Regions from separate parts of the Thiorhodovibrio winogradskyi genome, predicted to be linked through region 2. Evidence: predicted binding sites of a transcription regulator. Region 2 holds the regulator's gene; the other holds the start of a gene.
The links. The regulator FliA, encoded in region 2, starts transcription of late flagellar genes. The targets are predictions, from matches to a motif close to GCTAAAGTTNNNNNNNNNNCNGCCGATA.
Positions count from the first base shown of each region.

Region 1: a site for FliA is predicted at 6,646-6,673, ahead of Thiowin_RS17915 (flagellin N-terminal helical domain-containing protein). Genes of this name have one in related genera too.

Region 1 is NZ_CP121472.1:3,907,220-3,916,697, forward strand. Features, by position in the region: gene Thiowin_RS17885 (phosphoserine transaminase) at 1-50, shown strand, start outside; gene fliS (flagellar export chaperone FliS) at 96-521, opposite strand; gene Thiowin_RS17895 (hypothetical protein) at 569-796, opposite strand; gene Thiowin_RS17900 (flagellar protein FliT) at 872-1,198, opposite strand; gene fliD (flagellar filament capping protein FliD) at 1,226-3,241, opposite strand; gene Thiowin_RS17910 (flagellar protein FlaG) at 3,305-3,760, opposite strand; gene Thiowin_RS17915 (flagellin N-terminal helical domain-containing protein) at 3,860-6,454, opposite strand; gene Thiowin_RS17920 (CmcI family methyltransferase) at 6,743-7,465, opposite strand; gene Thiowin_RS17925 (class I SAM-dependent methyltransferase) at 7,462-8,046, opposite strand; partial or broken gene Thiowin_RS17930 (acyltransferase) at 8,143-8,565, opposite strand; gene Thiowin_RS17935 (class I SAM-dependent methyltransferase) at 8,565-9,419, opposite strand.
Region 2 is NZ_CP121472.1:5,271,044-5,280,521, reverse strand. Features, by position in the region: gene flhA (flagellar biosynthesis protein FlhA) at 1-569, shown strand, start outside; gene flhF (flagellar biosynthesis protein FlhF) at 657-1,922, shown strand; gene Thiowin_RS24175 (MinD/ParA family protein) at 1,909-2,730, shown strand; gene Thiowin_RS24170 (RNA polymerase sigma factor FliA) at 2,969-3,721, shown strand; gene cheY (chemotaxis response regulator CheY) at 3,795-4,169, shown strand; gene Thiowin_RS24160 (protein phosphatase CheZ) at 4,227-5,003, shown strand; gene Thiowin_RS24155 (chemotaxis protein CheA) at 5,127-7,334, shown strand; gene Thiowin_RS24150 (protein-glutamate methylesterase/protein-glutamine glutaminase) at 7,338-8,465, shown strand; gene Thiowin_RS24145 (chemotaxis protein CheW) at 8,535-9,020, shown strand; gene Thiowin_RS24140 (DUF2802 domain-containing protein) at 9,106-9,478, shown strand, end outside.

The DNA.
Region 1 (9,478 bases), 1.4 Mb from region 2:
AGACGCTGGCAGACTTCATGCAGGATTTTGCCGGCCCCAGGGGGGGTTGAAGTTGAAGCGGGCTTGAAACCGGCTTGAAAGGGGGCTGACAGGGGCTAGGTGGCCGGTGCCGCGGTGCTCTTGCCCATTAAACGTAATTGCTCTGGCACCGCATCCCAGCCGGACTTGATTTCCCGCATCAGGCGGGCCACCTCGGCGAGCGCTTCCACATCATTGGCGGCGCTCCCCTCGAGCAACCGGCGGATCATGTAGTCGTACAGAGAGCCAAGCTGGGCGGCAAGATCCCCGCCCTTTTCGTAGTCGAGAATCGCGGCCAGATTGTTGATAATGGAGATAGCCCGGCCGAGTTGCTCACCCTTGAGCTTGTAATTGCTCGCCTTCATCGCGCCACTGGCAACGGCAATACTCTCCAGCGTGGCGTCTAGCAACATTTGAATCAGGCGGTGAGGATCCGCGTCCAACACCTCCGCCAGCTGGCCAGACTCTCGATAGCTGTTAATTTCTTTGCGCATGGCGTACATAATAGCTTAAATCGGCCCTTTGGGGATAAGACAGCAGCAATTGAAAATTAGTTGGCCGCCCGCAAGCACGCCATCGCATCGCGCCCGCTCAGTTGACGCACAACCCGAGTCCCTTGCCGATCCGTTACCAGGATCGTAAAAGCCGCCGGGTCATCTGGAGCATCCCAGTCGAGCTGCCAATCAATGTGCCGGCGAATCCGCTGGTAATACTCCGCGAGCAGCAGCGTCTCGCCGCGCGCGCGCCGGCCATCCGGGGTACCGGGTCGGTTTGGCAAAGCGAAGCCTGCCCAAGTTTTCAAGCAAGATGTATCGCCCATTGTTGCCCCCTTCCCTCTAGGTAAAGCCTGTCATTATTGTCCAAGATAGGCGCGAGCCGACTTGCGCCCGCGCATCAGCTGCAAAAGTTCCTGTTGCAGCCTGTCGCGCTGGCTCTCCGTGAGCGCGATCAACTGCCGGTCCATCGCCTGCAGCTCGGCGAGAGGTTCGCGCAGGCGCTCCGCTGGAAGCCGGGGTTCCGGGTCGAGCAGCGCATGCAGCGCGGCATCGCGCCGCGCTTGCCGTTCGGGAAAATCCTCCCAGTCACCGGCTTGCGCGCGCTCGAGCAGATCCCGCGTCAACGTCATCACCCGCTCAAGGGTGCGTTCGGCGGGCTCGGAATGGGTTCCTGCAGTGCCCATGGCGCGCGCGCTCACCCAACCAGGCGGTTAATTGTTGCCCAGGTTGGCATAGGGCATGGCGGTCATCTGTTGTGTCAGATAACTGCTGGTGGACTTAAACTGAGCGACCACCAGGTCCATGGCGTTGAATTGCTGGAACAGCCGCGCCTCGTATTTCTCCATCTTCATATCCAGCGCCGCGCGGTCCTCGCCAATTTTGCTCAGGCTGCGCTGCAGCCCCTCGGTGCGGGCGTTGATGGTGCCGCCGGTGCTCAACAGGCCGCTCAGGATTTGATCGAGCCCTTGCATCATGCCACGGCTAAAGTTCACGCTGCCGCGTGAGCCCGTGGCTCCGCTCTCGGCCGTCACCGACAGGCCCTTGGCCTCCCCCTCGGTCACCGTCAGCGCCTGGCCGTTGCCAGTGGCCGCGTAGCCACCGACGGTGCCGGCCACATCCTGCCCGGCATAGCCGAGGCCGTCGTCCAGGCCAAGGCCGCTGCCCTCGACATCGAGCAAGGCAATACCCGCGACCGCGCCGTATTGCTTGGAGGTCATTTCCAAGCGGTTGTCGCCGGCATTAAAGCTGACGTCGACACTGACACCGGCCGCGCTCAGGGCGCTGTCGCCATTGATGCGGGTCTGCAACTCGGCGACCAGTTCCGCCGTCGTGTAGGTTCCCTGCGTCAGCGTAATGGCGCCGGACTCGGTACCGTCGACATTGATCTTGAAGCTATCGTTGCTCGCGTCGACCACGGTGCTGAGCAGGGTGCCGCCCTCGAAGCGGCCCTGGGTCGCCATCTGGGTGATCTCTACGGCGTAGCTGCCCACCTGGGTGTCCGCCGTGCTAGCCTGATAGCGGATGCCGCTGTCGGAGGTCGTCCCCTGGGACGCGAACAGCCCGGCGACCCCGGTCGGGTCCGCCTGCATGGCGCTCTTGAATTTGTCGCTGTCGAACTTCAGTGTGCCGTCGGCCTGGGTGCGGATACCAATATCGACCAGGCTGCGAACCGAGCCGTTCAGCCCCTCGACCGCCGACATCAGCTGCATGCGCACCTGCGACATGGCGCCGCGCACCAGGGCATCGCTTTGCAGGATGCCGCCGACGCCGGTGGCCGGATCATAGTCCGCGGCCGAGCTGACGGTGTCGTTCAGCTCATTGAACTTGGTGATAAAGTTCTCGAGCGCCGAGGTCGCCGCGCTGCTGTCCTTGCTCAGGTTGACCTGGATCACCTTGCCATCCTGGGCGGCATTCAGATTGAGCGTGACCCCTTTAAGCGCGCTGGTGACCGTATTGCTGTCGCTGGTCACCCGCAGGCCGTTGATCAGCATCTCGGCATCCTGGGCGGCGAGGGTCTGATCCATGTTGGTCGCGCTGGCGTTGAAGGCCAGCGCCGACAGGCCCGTGGTGTCGGTGTGATTGCCGTCGCTGTCGGCCACACTGATCTGCAGGCTGTTGTCCGCGCCACCGTCCTCGGTGTTCATCACCAGCCGATAGCCATCGCCATCGTTGATAATGCTCGCCTGCACGCCGATGCCGGCCTCGTTGATGGCGTCGCGCAGGCCGTTCAGCGTGTTGTTGGACGAGTCGATAATAATGGTGGCGGTGGACGAATCCGGGTTTTGTGTAAAATCGTTATAGGTGTCGGTGCCGGCATCATAGTCCGTGGTGCCGAATTTGAGCGTCAGCGTCCCGCTGCCGACGGTGTCGGTCGGATCACTGAAACGCATGGAGGCGAGGGTGTGATTCTGCGCGAGCTTTTCCACCTCGATGGCATAGCGGCCGACATCGGCATTGGCCGCCGCCGATACACCGAGTGCGCCCTCGTCGCTAGAGCTGGCGGCGACCTTCTGGAAGGTGTTCGGCAGCTTGAGCGCGGACAGGCTGTTCTGGAACTCAGAGAACGCGCTCTTGATGGTGCCCCAGGTGGAAACCTTCGCCTGCAGCTCCGCTTCCTGCCGATCCAGGCGGGTCTCGGTCGGCTTGCGCTCGGCGGCAACCAGCTGTGGAACAATGCTATTGACTTCAACGCCCGAGCCGAGGCCGGTCGATGTAATGGTTGCCATGGTAAATCCTCCGTTGCTGCTGCGTCAGGCTGACCTCCGCGCGCCCACGCGGGGGCGCGGATTCTAAGCCTGATCCTTGACCAAGAATCCCTCCGGATCCTTGAAAATCATGCCTTCGACTTCCGTCAAACGGCGTCTGAGTTCCAACACCGACTCGGGCGGCAACTGCTTGACCACCTCGCCGTCGGCGTCCTTGATCTTCACCACCATCTGCTCGCCTTCTTCATCGAGCGCGAATTCCAGCGAGCGCTGCATGGATTCGACGAACTTGTTGATCTGCTGCACCGCGCCTTCGAGTTCCTCGCGCGGCGGAGGCTGATCATTCTGGCCGCGATGCTCGGTGTTGGTCTTGCCACTCTCGCCCGGCTGCATCACCACTTGGGGCGCGGCTGAGGCCGCGCTGTTGGCCGGTGGTTGCATCTCCGTTGGCGCGGCTCCTTTGGTGCTTTGGTCCGAGGTGTCGCGCCTTGGCATGGGGTTCGGCGACGTCAGACCGGTTAAGCCTTGCAAGGTTTCCATGATTAAGTCCTCGGTAAAGAACTCCAGTCTGGAGTTAGCGGGTGGGCCGGCCTTGCACCGGCCCACCACCCGCCCATCATGCGCTAGTCAAAGCCTAGCCTATCTCAGCAGCGACAGCACGTTCTGCGTCGAGGCATTGGCCTGGGACAACATGGCCACACCCGCCTGTTGCATCACCTGCAGCTTGCTGAGCTGCGCCGTCTCGGCCGCGAAGTCAGCATCCTGGATGCGGCTGCGCGAGGCGCTCAGGTTCTCCGAGGTGATGGACAAGGCCGAGATGGTCGAGGTCAGCCGGTTCTGCACCGCACCGAGGTTACCGCGCTCGCTGTTGATGGTCGAGAGGGCATTGTCGACCGCCTCCAGCGCCTTGGTCGCGCCCTCCACCGTGGAGATGTCGATATCCTTCAAGAACTGCCCACCATCGGTGCCGCCGAAGGTGCCGACCTGGAAGCCCATCGCCTCGAGCTCAGCCGAGCCGTTCTGACCAGCGGCCACGGTGAATTGGCCGGCCGCGCTCAGGGTGACCTTAGATGTTGTGGTTGTTGCGAGTCGGTTTGCCAATTCTGTGTAGTCCGACGCTTCGATATCCAGCGGCGTAACGGTCGAGTTACCGGTGACGACGCCATTTAGCATGGCCGTGACGTCATATTCGACAATACCGTCTTGGCTGGCATCCAGGCCAATCTCCACCCCGGAGAAATCGATGGATTTGTTCAGACCGCCATCGGAAAGCGAGCCGGCATTAGCCTCGGCGTTGGTGTCGATGACGATGGAGATGTTGCGCCCATCGGCGGCGGTGAGCTTCAGGCCGGTGCCGGTGTCCTCGGCGGTGACGCCGGTCTTGCCAGAGATGGCGTTGATCTCCGCCAGCGCCGTGGCACGGTCCTTCTCGGCATCGTCGGTCAAGGTCATCGAGAAGACCCCGCCGTTGATGTAGACGGCCCCTTGCACGCCGGCGCGGTCGGTTGCCGTGCTAGCGGTCCCGGAACCGCCATCGACTTCGGTGGCTTGCACCGTGGCGGTGACGCCGGTTTCGGCCGATGAGGCGTTAATGGCGGCGGCGACCGCGATACCGCTTGCGGCCTTGTTGCTGCTAACGGCGTCCGAGTTGGAGAAGGTGTCGTCCGAGGCCTTGGCCGCCTGGATAGCGACGCCATTGATCACTAAGTCGCCTTCGCGCAGCGCGTCTGGGCCGCCGAACTCGGCGCCTTCGAGCGCCGTGAGCAGCGCATCATCAGTACCCCCATCGATCGCACCGACATTAGTGATCTCGACCCGCTCATTGGACATGAGCGTGAGATGCTTGATGGCGTCGTCTCCGGTATCGTCACTGAAGCCGACGGTGACGATGCCACTGCCGATCGCGTCGTCGATGGCAGTTTGCAAGCCATCGACAAGATCAGTCTGGTCGGCGGACATGTCCGTATCAAGAACCACGGTCACGGCGTCACCGCCGGACAGCGAGATGTCGAAGGTATGGGCGTTGGCGCCAGATAGATCAGCGCCGCTTGAAATGTCGCCAGTGCCGACAAAGGCCGAATCGCTTTGCCGCGTCAGCGAGGAGACGGTCGCGGTATTGGCCTGGTAGACACCTTCGGCTAGGCCGGCATTGGCGATGTCACCGGTTCCAGCGGTAATGGAGATCGGGGTGCTGTCAACCGACCGAAGGTTATAGCCACCTTCATAGGTGTCCGCGGCAGCGACACCAGTGTTCGCCGAGGTCAGCGTATCGAAAGAAATCTCAATGTTACGTCCATCCGCCGCCACCAAATTGATACCGGTTTCCGCACGCCCGGTATCAACGGCGGTAACGCCGGTCTCGCCGGAGATGGCGTTGACCGCCTCAATGACCGCCTTGCGGTTACCTTCCGCATCGCCGGCACCGATGCCGATGTTCTCGGTGGTGACGCCATTGATAGTAATAGTACCGTTGGTTGCCGAGCTGGGTAGCTCTTGCTTGGAGCCCGCGGCGACGGTTGCATTGACTGTCGCGACGACGCCGGTCTCGGCAGTATGTTTGTTGATGGCCGCGACCTTGGCGATCGAGCTGGAGGCCGCTGCATCGGTGGATGCCGTGTCGTCGGATGCCGATGAGCCGCTGATGGCCACACCGTTGATCAGTAAATCGCCGGAAGCCAGGGCATTGTCGCTGCCGACGGCACTCGCGGTGGCGGCTTCCCCGCCGCCGAGTTTATCGGTGCTCATCTTGCCGATGGACATCTCGAAGGTTTGGCCAGCATTGGCGCCAATCTGGAAAATTTGCTTGTCCATGGTGCCATCGAGCAGTTTGGTACCGTTGAACTCGGTCTGCTCGGAGATGCGGCCGATCTCGGCTATCAGCTGTTGGGCTTCCTCGTTTAGCGCCTTGCGGTCGCTGGCGCTATTGGTGGCATTGGCGGACTGAATGGACAATTCACGCAGACGCTGCAGGTTGGTGTTCATCTCGCCCATGGCGCCCTCGGCGACCTGGGACATGGAAATGCCGTCGTTGGCGTTGCGGGTGGCCTGGTTGATGCCTTTGATCTGGGAGGTGAAACGATCCGAAATCGCCATACCGGCGGCGTCGTCCTTGGCGCTGTTGATGCGCAGGCCGGAGGACAAACGCGCCATGACCTGGTTCATCATCTCCTGGGATTTGTTCAGATTGCGCTGGGCATTGAGTGATGCGACGTTCGTGTTGATGACTTGGGGCATGATGGCTCTCCATGTTGGTGCTTGCCGTGATGAGCCGCTACGAGCTGTCGAGACTCGTCATCGGCCGCTGTATCGCAGGTCTTGGGCCGATGGATCCTCCGGTGGGGCTCGCTGCTTGGACGGACTGTTCGGCGTCCAGGTCAGGAGCTCAGCCGTTGGGGCCGGCCTCAATGTGCTTCGTTCAGGAAGTTTATCGGCGGGCGGGTTGCAGACTTAAGGCCATGTTGCGCTCCCATCCGCCTAGCCAAAAGCACGGTGTCGAGCGACCAGCCCGGTCGCGCTGCCGGCTCAACAAACACGCTGCAAGAAGGCATCGAGAAAGTTGCCTGGACCATGGGGGATCGGCGCAGGTTTGCGTTCAAAATCGCCCCGCTCGGCGAGAAAGCGCTCGATGGCAACGCGGGGGTTGGAGCGGGCAACGTCGGGGTATTTCTCGGTGGTTTGGCCAACCGGCGTGCCTGCCAAATCCGCGAACACGGTGTCGGCGACCACCAGATAACTGCCCACGGAGACCAGGGGGGCGTACCCGATCATCTCCTGGTAGACATGGTCGGCGTTATGATTATCGTCGAGGAAGACCAGCACGCGACCGGGGCTGCTCTCGAGCTGCGCGGCAATTTCGGCGATCACCGCCGGATCGGCGGCATCGCCCTCGATCAAGGCACGCACCCGGCCGCCCTGCGGATGCCGCGCGATCTGATCGCGCACCTCGTCCGATAATCGCACATCGACCGACACCACCCCGGCGTCCGGCCGCCCGCCGCTAAGCTGTAACAGGGAGGCGAAGAAAATAGCGGACCCCCCAAACTTGGTGCCGGTCTCCACGATCCAGTCCGGCTTGACGTCCCAGATCAGGGCTTGCAGGCGGATGAGATCCTCCGGCATCTGCCAGAGCTCGACGCCAAGCCAGATTTGGCGAAACCAGCCTTCGTTCGCCGAGACGCGGGCGAGATTGCGACAGAGATCGTCGATCAGGTAGCCGCGCTCGGACGGAATCCAGCCCTCGGTCATCGGGTGGCCTCCAGATTGAGGCTCACCAGGGTGCCGGTCTCCTTATCCAGATGCGGCAGATGAGCCTGGGAGTAATCGTCGACGTCGGCGTGCTCAGTCTCCCGCCAGTTCCAGCGGTGAATATGGCGGAAGCCGAGACCCTGGAGCTCATGGGTCAGAAAGGGCTCGTCGAAGATCATGCGGTGAAAGTCGTATTCATCTCGCTGCCCCCCACAGACGAGGCCGATCAAGCCGTTCAGTCCATCCGCAAGGCCGCGCTCGTAGTAGAGCTTGGCGCAGACCGCGAAGTCCGGCACCGAGAGTCGCAGGCGACCGCCAGGCTTCAACACCCGTCGCCATTCCGCGAGCGTGGCACGGAATTCCCAGCGGCCGAAGTGCTCGAGCACATGGGAGGCGTAGATCAGATCCGCCGTCGCGTCGGGAATCTCATCGAGTCGCGCGACATCGGTGACCAGATCAACATGCGGGTAGGGCTGCGCATCCAAATGAAAGAAGCCCGGGATATAGCGAGATCCGCAGCCAATGTGCAGTCGAACCGTCCCATCGGTTGTTGGACCGAAAAGCCCGGAGCCGTGTCGCATGCGACGAACGCGACAGGGAGAGCCCCAAGCTACTGTGTTCGGCGGTATGCTGCGGGTCACGACAGAGCCACTGCCGACGATCGCATGGGCGCCGATGGTAACACCTGGGTGAATGATGGCGCCCATACCAATCCATGCCCCATCTTCGATTCTGATTTGTTGGTGATCGAGTGGCTGGAGACTATCCTCGTGCTCAGGATGAACCGGACCCCGAGGCTGGCCGCCGATCAGCACGCCGCTGGAAATCTGACAGTCGTCGCCGATTGCTATTCCTCCCCATGGCTCGGAGATCTGACAGCCAGCGCCAAAGGAAACATCCTTACCGGTGACCATCCAGCCGTGCGCGATATGAAGGCTGACATTGGGGGCGAAGCGGTTGCATTCGCCGATTTGCAGCCTGCCCTCTCGGCCGACATGGAGGACGCAGCCAGCACCGATGACGGTGCTCTCCGGTATCTCGCATACTCCCTCGGCCTGAATGATGACGTGTGAATGGTTGGCAGCCTGCTGCATCGCCATCAAACCTCTTGCTCCAGCCAACTCCCGGGTCGCGAAAACCCTGCCGTCTCCCGAAGCGCAGAAGGGGCCATTTTTCTAGCCCACCCGAGCAAGCGACCGTTAGCGCGGCGCAGCACTTGGACTTGCGCCGGATCGAATCCCGCATCTACAAGCCAGCGGCCGAGCACGATCTCATCCGGAGCATACCAATTCCAACCCTTTTCCATGGTGCCGGAGTAATCGCAGAGTCCGTCCGCACCGGTGAGCGCTTTGGTCTCGAGCAGCAAGCTGCCGCCCGGTTTCAAGTAAGCGAACAGGATACGCGTAAAGAGCAAGGGGTCGGTCACATGGTAGATGACGCCAGAGCAATAGACTTGGTCGAAAGATTGAGCCCAGTCGCCGCGCTCGGCGTAGAGGCTGGATTCGATCACCTGGGTACTGGAACCAATCAGCTCAAACAGCCGCTTGGCGGCCTTGGCGGCGATGGGGTGCTCCTCGATCGCGGTCACTCGCGCGCCCAGACCTTCGAGCACCAGGGCATCGCCTCCGCTCCAGCAACCGACGTCCAGGACTCCCGCGCCGGATAGATCCGCCGGAAGAAGACCGTGCTGCATCGCCTCCGCCGTAATTTCCAGGTGGCGCGTGGACATGGCCCCAGTTCGAACACGCCCACAGCCAAAGTCGTGATCGTGGCCCCAGACGAAGAAATCGCGAAAAGCGGATGACGATGCCGTGTCCCAAAAGGAATCGGGCGGCGCCTGGTCGGGAAATTCCTGGGCGATTGCATCGGCAACGCGGTTGGCAAGGCTCGGATCGTCGGTCTTCCAGCGGCTCAAGGCGGCGGATACGCGGGTCCGGGCTTCCGCGAGGCGCATGATTGGCTCTGGCGCACAAAAAGACGTTACAGTATCCGGGTTGCGAATTCGATTGGTGC
Region 2 (9,478 bases):
TCGATCAACTCGGGCGCCGCTCGCCCAAGCTGGTAGAGAACCTCTTCTCCAAACAGCTCTCGCTGGGGGCAGTGCTCAAGGTGCTGCAGAATCTGCTCGCCGAGCAGGTATCCATTCGCGACATTCGGACCATCGCCGAAACTTTGGCGGAACGCTCCCAGACCAGTCAAGATCCTGACACCCTCACGGCCTCGGTGCGGGTTGCCCTGGCGCGGTCCATTGTGCAGGATCTGATTGGTCCCAGTGATGAACTGCCGTTGATCGCGCTTGACCCGTCATTGGAACAGCTTTTGCATAAATCACTGCAAGCCAGTCAGGGTGAGACCATCGGGATCGAGCCCAGCCTGGCCGAGCGGGTCCAGCGTGCGGTAGCCGATGCGGCTCGCCGTCAGGAAGTGGAAGGCGCGCCAGCGGTGCTGGTGGTGGCACCAGAAATCCGCTCCTGGATCTCGAGCTGGCTGCGCGGTGCGGTGCGCAATCTCACCGTGATCGCCTTTACCGAGATTCCGGACAACAGACGTATTCGGGTGGTCGCGACCGTGGGACAGAACGATGCGCGCGCTGCTTGATAGCAACGACATGGACTTCAGGGAGACATGCTGGCGAATGCGGCCTCCCGTGACCTTAAAACCCTTGGAGCTTGATGGAGAGCACAGATGAATGTCAGGCGATATCGAGCGAAGGATATGAGCGATGCCATGCGCCAGGTACGCGAGCACCAGGGCGCGGACGCCGTAATTCTCTCCAGCCGTCGGGTGGATGGAATGCTCGAGATCGTGGCGGCATTGGACAACGAGGACGCGGCCAAGGGGTCCGCGTCCATCCGCGCCACTCCCGCGCGCTCCGGTGGGCGCCCCGGCTCGGGCGCGAGCCGCTTCTCGGGTGGACGTGGGCAGAGTCCGGTGGACTCTGATCTTGAGGCCATGCGCCGCGAGCTCAGCGATCTGCGCCACCTGCTGGTGCAGCAAAACGGGGCCAGCGAGAGTGCCCAGTGGGCGGCGCGCCATCCGCTGGCGGCCGAACTTGTGGCGGGTCTAACGGAGTGCGGCTTTCATGAAAAACTCGCGCGCAGCGTGGCGGGCGGCATTCCCGAGGAGACCAATATCGAAACCGCTTGGTCGCGGGTGCGCGCCCGTTTGTCCTCGGCGCTGACCACGGAGCAGCCCGATATCCTTGAGCGCGGTGGCATGCTGGCGCTGGTCGGGCCAACTGGCGTGGGCAAAACCACCACCATCAGTCGCCTGGCCATGCGCCAGATTCGCCGCATGGGGCGCGACGCCATCAGCCTGGTCACCCTAGATCGCCAGCGCTTGGGCGCCTATAAGCAACTCCAGGCGTTTGGCCAGATGGCCGGGGTTCCGGTCATGCTCCTTGAGAGCGAGCGCGAGTTGGCCGATCTGGCGGTGCGATCTGGCGAAGGCCGCCTGGTACTGGTGGATACCGCCGGGCAGTCAGCGCGCGATGTGGCCGAACAGCGTTTGTTCGCGCAGATTCGCTCCGAAATCGATCTGGAAACTTGGCTGGTGCTCGCCGCCACCCATCAGGGGCGAATTTTGCGCCAGGTGTTGCAAGCCTTTCAGGGGAGCGCTCCGAGCGCATTGGTGCTGACCAAGGTCGACGAAGCTGAACAGCTTGGCGAGACTCTGTCCGTGTTGCTCGAGCAGCGCCTCGGGCTCACTTTCTACAGCGATGGCCAGGGGCTTGGTGAACACTTCCATGCCGTCGACACGCTCTATCTGACGCGTTTGGCATTGCGCGAAACACCACTGCTGCGCACTGGCTCCATGCGCGCGTCAGCCGAGCGCGCGGCGACGCGTCCACTGGGTTCGGCGCCCATCGCTGATCGCCTTGGCCCGCTGGATCAGGGTATGATCCTCGAGTCGGTGGTTCCATTTAGGAAGAGCGCTCATGTCGGCCTATGAGTCCGGGCTGAAAATTCTCGCCATCGCCAGCGGTAAAGGTGGCGTTGGCAAAACCAATGTGTCGGTCAACCTGGCCGTGGCCCTGGCCCGGCTGGGCCGGCGCGTCATGCTGTTCGACGCCGACCTGGGCCTTGCCAATGCCGATCTGCTGCTCGGACTGCGTCCCGAGCGCACCCTGCATCACCTGGTTAGCGGCGAGGTCGAGGAGTTGAAAGACGTCATGGTGGAAGGGCCCGAGGGCATCCTGTTGATTCCCTCCGCATCGGGCATCGCATCCATGGCTAACCTAAGCGCGGCCGAGCATGCCGGGCTGATCCGCGCCTTCAGCTCGTATCGCGACCCTCTTGACGTGTTGATCGTCGATACCGCCGCCGGAGTGCAGGAATCGGTCACCAGTTTTTGCAAGGCGGTGCAGGAGGTGCTGGTGGTGGTCTGCGACGAGCCAGCCTCCATGACCGACGCCTATGCATTGATGAAAGTGCTGCATCAGGATCACGGCTTGCGTCGCTTCCATCTGGTTTGCAACATGATGGCCAGTGCCGAGGCCGCGCGCCGTCTGGCGCAAAAATTGTCCACGGTGCTGACCCAGTATTTGCCCGAGGTGGTGGTGGATGTCTCGGCCACCATCCCGCTTGATGAGCATCTGCGCCGGGCTGTGCGCAAGCGCGTACCAGTGGTGAGTCTGTATCCGGAAAGTCCCGCGGCGCGGGCCTTTAATGATCTGGCTCGGCGGGTCGACGGCTGGAAAACCGCTCGAGGGGGCGGCGGTCTTGGTTTCTTTGTCGAGCGCATGCTCGAACAGGCCTGAGTCACTGGCGCGGTCGCACCCTGAGAGAGCTGCTCCATGATCCGCCGTTTCATGATGCTGGAGTGGACAGGACCATGAGCCTGACCGCGAATCAGCGGCGGCATGTCCCGGCGTGGTGTCGTGCGACGGGCATTAGCCTGGCTGTCAGGCTTGGCCTTTTGGTCCTTTTTTCGGGCTACAATGCCAAAGACTGACATCGATCAAGTCGAGCACTGGGAGGCATGACCTTGCACCCGTCATGACCGCAAAGCGACCCCTTCAAGGCTATCGAAGCGATGCCGACGCGCAGTCGCCCGAGCAGCTCGTAACCGAACACGTCGACCTGGTGCGGCGGATCGCGCATCACCTGATGGCGCGCCTGCCTGCTTCGGTGCAGGTCGATGATTTGATTCAATCAGGTATGATTGGCCTGATTGAGGCTGCGCGACAGTTTCAGGGCGGGCAGGGCGCCACCTTTGCTACCTACGCCGGGATTCGAATACGCGGCGCCATGATCGATGAACTGCGGCGGTCGGATTGGGCGCCGCGCTCGGTGCATCGCAACAGCCGTCGGATTGCCGAGGCCATTCAGCGCGTCGAGGCGCGCGAGGGGCGTGCCGCGCGTGATCGAGAAATTGCCTCCGAGTTGGATGTTGGTTTGGATGAATTCCATGCCATGCTCCAGGACAACGCGGGCGTGCATCTGCTGGGTCTGGATGAACTCTTCGGTCAAGATCAAGATCCTGATCGCTTGTTGCCAGCCGATGGTTTGACGCCGATTGAGTCACTTGAGCGCGACGATTTTCGCGACGCTTTGGCGGAAGCCCTTGCCAGTCTGCCCGAGAAGGAGCGACTGGTGTTGGCGCTCTACTACAACGAGGAATTGAATTTGCGCGAGATCGGTGCTGTGATGGGAATAACAGAATCCCGTGTGTGCCAGATCCGCAGTCAGTCTGTTCATAGACTAAGGGCGCGCCTGCAGGATTGGGTGGGCTCGGGGACCGGAATCTGAACTGCTGGCGTTGGTTTGTGGTCTTCATCTAATTACTAATCGAGTTGGTTTGGAGCTGAAAGTGGATAAAGGCATGAAAATTCTCATCGTGGATGATTTTTCCACGATGCGTCGTATCATCAAGAATCTCCTGCGCGAGCTCGGGTTCAGCAACACCATGGAAGCCGATGATGGCAGCACCGCGCTGCCAATGCTGAAAAACGGCGATTTCAACTTCCTGGTGACCGACTGGAATATGCCCAACATGCAAGGCATTGAGCTTCTCAAGGCCATTCGCGCGGATGAGCGTCTCAAGAGTTTGCCAGTGCTAATGGTCACGGCTGAGGCCAAGCGCGAACAGATCATGGAGGCGGCGCAAGCCGGGGTGAATGGCTATATCGTCAAACCCTTCACGGCCGAAACGTTGAAAGAAAAGATCGATAAAATCTTTGAGCGGCTCGAAGGCTGACATTGTTCACTGCGGGTGCCCTGGCTTTACCACTGGTTCCGGAGCAGCAAGAAAATCATGCCACATCAGAATGAAGCAACACAGGCACGTCAACTCGAGTTGGCGCGCCTGCTGGTCGAGCAACTCGAGTCAGGGCAGGTCGATGAAGCTGGCCTGACCATTCAACGCCTGGGAGCCCCCTATGAGCGCGAGTTGTTCGAGGAGCTTGGGCGCCTCACCCGCGAACTTCACGACGCCCTGCGCAGCTTCCGTGACGACTCCCGCCTGATCGAAATCACCCGGTCCGAATTTCCAGATGCCAAGCAGCGCCTGAATCACGTCATTACCATGACCGAGCAGGCCACCCACCGTACCCTAAATGCGGTGGAGACCGGGCTGCCCATTGCCGAGGCGCTGCATGCTGAATCCGCGCGCTTCGCCGGGAGCTGGACCGAGTTTCGCGGTCGCAAGTTGAGTGTCGAGCAGTTTCGCGAATTGACCCGTGAGCTCGACGAATTCCTGCGCCAAACCACTGATCAAACCAAGCAGCTTGGCAGCCTGATGTCCGAGATCATGATGGCGCAGGACTTCCAGGATCTGACGGGCCAGATCATTGCCCGCGTCATCAAGTTGGTGCAGGAGGTCGAGGGGAATCTGGTCGGGCTGGTGCGCCTCTCGGGCGAACGCCTGGAGCCCGAAAAGCTCCAGTCGGCTGCTGCTGCCGCTGCTGCCAAGCCGGAACTGGACAGTTTCAAGCCAGTCGGCCCTGCTGTGCCGAATACCAAGGACACCGAGGCGGATGTGATGTCCAGCCAGGATGATGTCGATGCGCTGCTCTCGAGCCTTGGGTTCTAAGCCCTTTGCCAGGAAATAACAGCGTCATTTTCCTCGGATGGCGCACCAAGTCAGCTCCACGGGCAACCGGACGTCTCCCGACATCGCGGGAATGCATGAGCTTCATTAGTAAGAGTAAGGGCCATGGCCATCGACCCGAATGACGAAATTCTCCAGGATTTTCTTGTTGAAGCCGGTGAGCTGCTTGAGGGACTTAACGAGCAGTTGATCGATCTGGAGCAGGAACCAGACAACAGGGATTTGCTGAACGCCGTTTTCCGCAGCTTCCACACCATCAAAGGTGGCGCGGGATTTCTGAGCCTTGATTCCATGGTGGCGGTTTGCCATCGTGCCGAGGATATTTTTAATTTGCTGCGCAATGGCGAAAAGCGCATTGACGGCTTTTTAATGGACTCAATCCTGCGGGTGCTCGATGTGTTGAACGTCATGTTCAACGACATCAAATCCGGCCAGGACCCCGCGCCAGCGCCCGCGGGCTTACTCGCGGACCTCGACAAACTCGCGGTGCCGGGCAATGCCAGCCCGCCTGCCGCTCAGAGCGCGCCCCCAGCCCAGTCTGCTCCAGCCCAGTTTGCTCCAGCCCAGTCTGCTCCACCAGCCGAGCCCGACGCCCTTGGCGATATGACCGAGGCGGAGTACGACCACCTGCTCGATGCCATCAGTGGCGATTCTGTCGGCGAGCCTCCGGCCGTGGTGAAAGAGTCCAAATCCCAGGCTCCCAAGGCCGCGCCCGCGCCCGCCAACAGCGATATGATTTCAGACGATGAATTTGAGGCGCTGCTCGATCAGTTGCATGGCAAAGGCGGACAGCCCAAGCCAGCGGAGGCTCCGCCGCCACCAGAACCAATACCGGAGCCACCGCCAGAGCCAGCTCCCGCGCAAACAAGTGGCGAGCCGGCTGACCAGGCGGTCGATGAGCCACCCCCGGAAGCAGCGTTCCAGCCGCAACAAGCTAAATCAATGCAACCTCCACCGGTTCAGCCCAGGTCGGCAGCAGAACCCCCCGCCGTGTCAGCCCCAACCACGTCAGCCCCGGCTGCATCACCGGAACAACCACTGGCTACTGGAGACAGCGCCGCCGCGGCCAAAGCGCCCGCGCGCAATGCCGCCAATGCCATGGTTGAAACCTCGGTGCGGGTCGATACCCATCGCCTTGATGAAATCATGAACCTGGTCGGCGAGTTGGTGCTGGTGCGCAACCGCCTTAGCATGCTGCGCTCCCAGATGGGCGATGACGAAGTGTCCAAGGCCATCGGCTCGCTGGCGCTGGTCACGGCCGATCTGCAAACGGCGGTGATGAAAACCCGCATGCAGCCGGTCAAGAAAGTCTTCGGCCGCTTCCCGCGCGTGATCCGCGATCTGGCGCGCAATCTGGGCAAGGAAATTGACCTTGAGACCTTCGGCGAGGAGACCGATCTGGATAAAAATCTGGTCGAGGCGTTGGCCGACCCCCTGGTGCATCTGGTGCGCAACGCGGTTGATCATGGCATCGAGTCGCCCGAAGAGCGCGTGGCCAAGGGCAAGCCGCGCAAGGGCAAGGTGGTGCTCGGAGCAGCCCAGGAAGGCGACCACATCGCGCTAATCATCGAGGACGATGGTCGTGGCATGGACCCCAATGTGCTGCGCGAGAAAGCCGTCAGCAAGGGCCTGCTCGAACCCATGATGGCCGAGCGTCTGTCCGACCGCGATGCCTTTAACCTGATCTTCATGGCCGGTTTCTCCACCAAGGAGGTCATCTCCGATGTCTCTGGCCGTGGTGTTGGCATGGACGTGGTGAAAACCCGCATCGCCCAGCTCAACGGCACGGTGGAGATTGACTCCGAGCTGGGTCGCGGCACCAGCCTGCAGGTGCGCCTGCCGCTGACCTTGGCGATTCTGCCCGCGCTCATGGTCATTCTCGACGGCCGCCGCTTTGCCATTCCCCTGGCCTCGGTGTCCGAGATTCTCGATCTTGATTTGACCAAGAGTCACTTTGTTGACGATCAAGAAACCATCATGGTACGCAATCATGCCCTGCCGCTGGTCTATGTGGGGCGCTGGATTCGGCCAGAGGTGCGCATCAATGCCAGCGAGGAAGCGCATGTGGTGGTGGTCCATGTTGGCCAGCGTAAGGTTGGCCTGGTGGTGGACGGACTGGTCGGCCAGGAAGAGGTGGTGATCAAGCCCCTGGGGTTGGGTCTCAGCGGCGTGCCTGGACTTGCCGGCGCCACCATTACCGGAGATGGTGGTATTGCCTTGATCCTGGATATACCTGAACTCATGCGCACCATGGGCAAGGGTGGACTCATTAGTCGCGGCGCGCATAGCCGCGCCGTGGCGAAGGAGGTTTAAACCATGGCGTGTCGCGTGGTTGTTGTTGACGATTCAGGCTTCTTCCGTCGACGCATTGCCGAGATTCTGAATGCGGATGTCGGTATCGAGGTCGTGGGGATGGCTGCGGATGGGAAGGAGGCCATCAAATGTGTCAAGGAGTTGAAGCCGGATGTGGTCACCATGGACATCGAGATGCCGGTGATGGACGGCATCACGGCCGTGCGCCATATCATGGCGGAGGCGCCTTGTCCGGTGTTGATGTTCTCCACTCTCACCACCGACGGCGCTCAGGCCACGCTGGATGCCCTTGATGCCGGGGCCATGGACTTTTTGCCCAAGCGTTTTAGCGAGATGGCTGGAGATGAAGAAAGCGCCAAGGCGCTGCTGCGCCGGCGGGTGCGCACTCTGGCTAGAAGTCGCGTGCGTGCGGCAACGAGCGGCGCCGCGGCTGCGCCCCGTTCCTTGCTGGGGGCAGCCACGGCGCGCACCCAAGGGCCCTCGGTCACGCCGGTGTCCGCCAGTGGCGCGCGCGCGGCTGAGCATCTGTCGCGTGCGGCCGATATCAATCCCGCGCTGCTCAAATCCGCGCGTGCCGTGCTCATTGGTACTTCCACTGGCGGGCCGGTGGCGTTGCAAGAAGTGCTCAAGCACCTGCCCAAGACCTTTCCTCTACCCATCCTGTTGATTCAGCACATGCCGGCGAGCTTCACCCCCGCGTTCGCCGAGCGGCTGAACAAGCTCTGCCAGATCGAGGTGCGCGAGGCTGCCACCGGCGATATGCTCAAGCCAGGATTGGCGCTTCTGGCTCCAGGCGGCATGCAGATGCTACTCGAGGGTGGGTCGGTCGCAAGGATCAAGATCACCGACAGTGAGCCAGGCACCATCTATAAACCAAGCGTCGATATCAGCTTTCAATCGGCCGTTGGTGCCCTGCGTGGTCAGGTGTTGGCGGTGGTGCTGACGGGTATGGGGGCTGACGGCCGAGAAGGCGCCCGTGCACTCAAGGGGCTTGGCGCCCGGGTATGGGCACAGGATGCGGCCTCGTCGGTGGTCTATGGCATGCCGGCGGCGGTCGTGGAGGCTGGTCTGGCCGATGATATCCTGACTCTCACGGAGGTCGGGCCGGCACTGGTGAAGGGGTTCTGCTGATCCGGCCAGGTTGGCGCTCTGACCAAAGTATCCGCATAATGCCGCACTGCTTAACGGGAGTGAGAACAGATGACCGCACCACAACAGGGGTCGGATGCCAAGTCCAACGATTCCTCGTCCTTCGTTACCTTCAGTCTGGCCGAGGAGACCTATGCCATCGATGTGCTTCAGGTCCAGGAGGTGCTGAAGGTGACTGAAATCGCCCCGGTGCCTGGGGTGCCAAACTATATTCTGGGCATCATCAATCTGCGTGGCGATGTCGTCACCGTCATCGATGGGCGCCGGCGCATGGGGCTGCCGGACCAGGCGCCGACCGATCAATCGCGCATTGTCATCATTGATGTTGACAACCAAAATGTCGGCATTCTGGTCGACTCGGTTGCCGAGGTGGTGCAGATCCCGTCCAAGAGCATTGATCCCGCCCCCGCGGTTGGCAATGATCAGAGTAGCCGATTTATTCTTGGCGTGTATAGCAGTTCGGACGGTTTGACCATTCTCATCAGCCTGGAAAAGCTCCTGTCCGATGAGGAATGGGAATTGGTGCGCAATATTTAGCCGCCAGTGTGATCCGAGCTGGTCTGGTCTTGGTCTACTCTGGCCTGTTTCATTCGGCTCTCTATTACGGACTCCGCTCGAACAGTTGTTTATCGCCACTTCCGATATCCTGTCCCTGCTGGCCGCGGGTATTGCCTTGCTGGCGCTTGTTGCGTTGATGCAGTTACGCAGCCGTCTGGCGCGCATGCAGCTGGTCATGGAACAGCAGACACAAACACTGCTGGCCATTCAGGGCGCGGTCAAGGTGCTCTCGGGCGAGGCCCTGACCCATCGCGAGGACCTCGCCAGTGTGCGTCGGGCGATTGATCGGGTCGGCGAGCTCAATCAACAAACGCGCCTGGAAATGCGCCTGCGCGATGCCGATGGTAGCCCCTATACCCAGGCGATCCAGTTAATTCGCCATGGTCAGCCGCGTGCCGAGGTGCGCAAGCTTTGCTCCCTGACCGACTCCGAGGTCG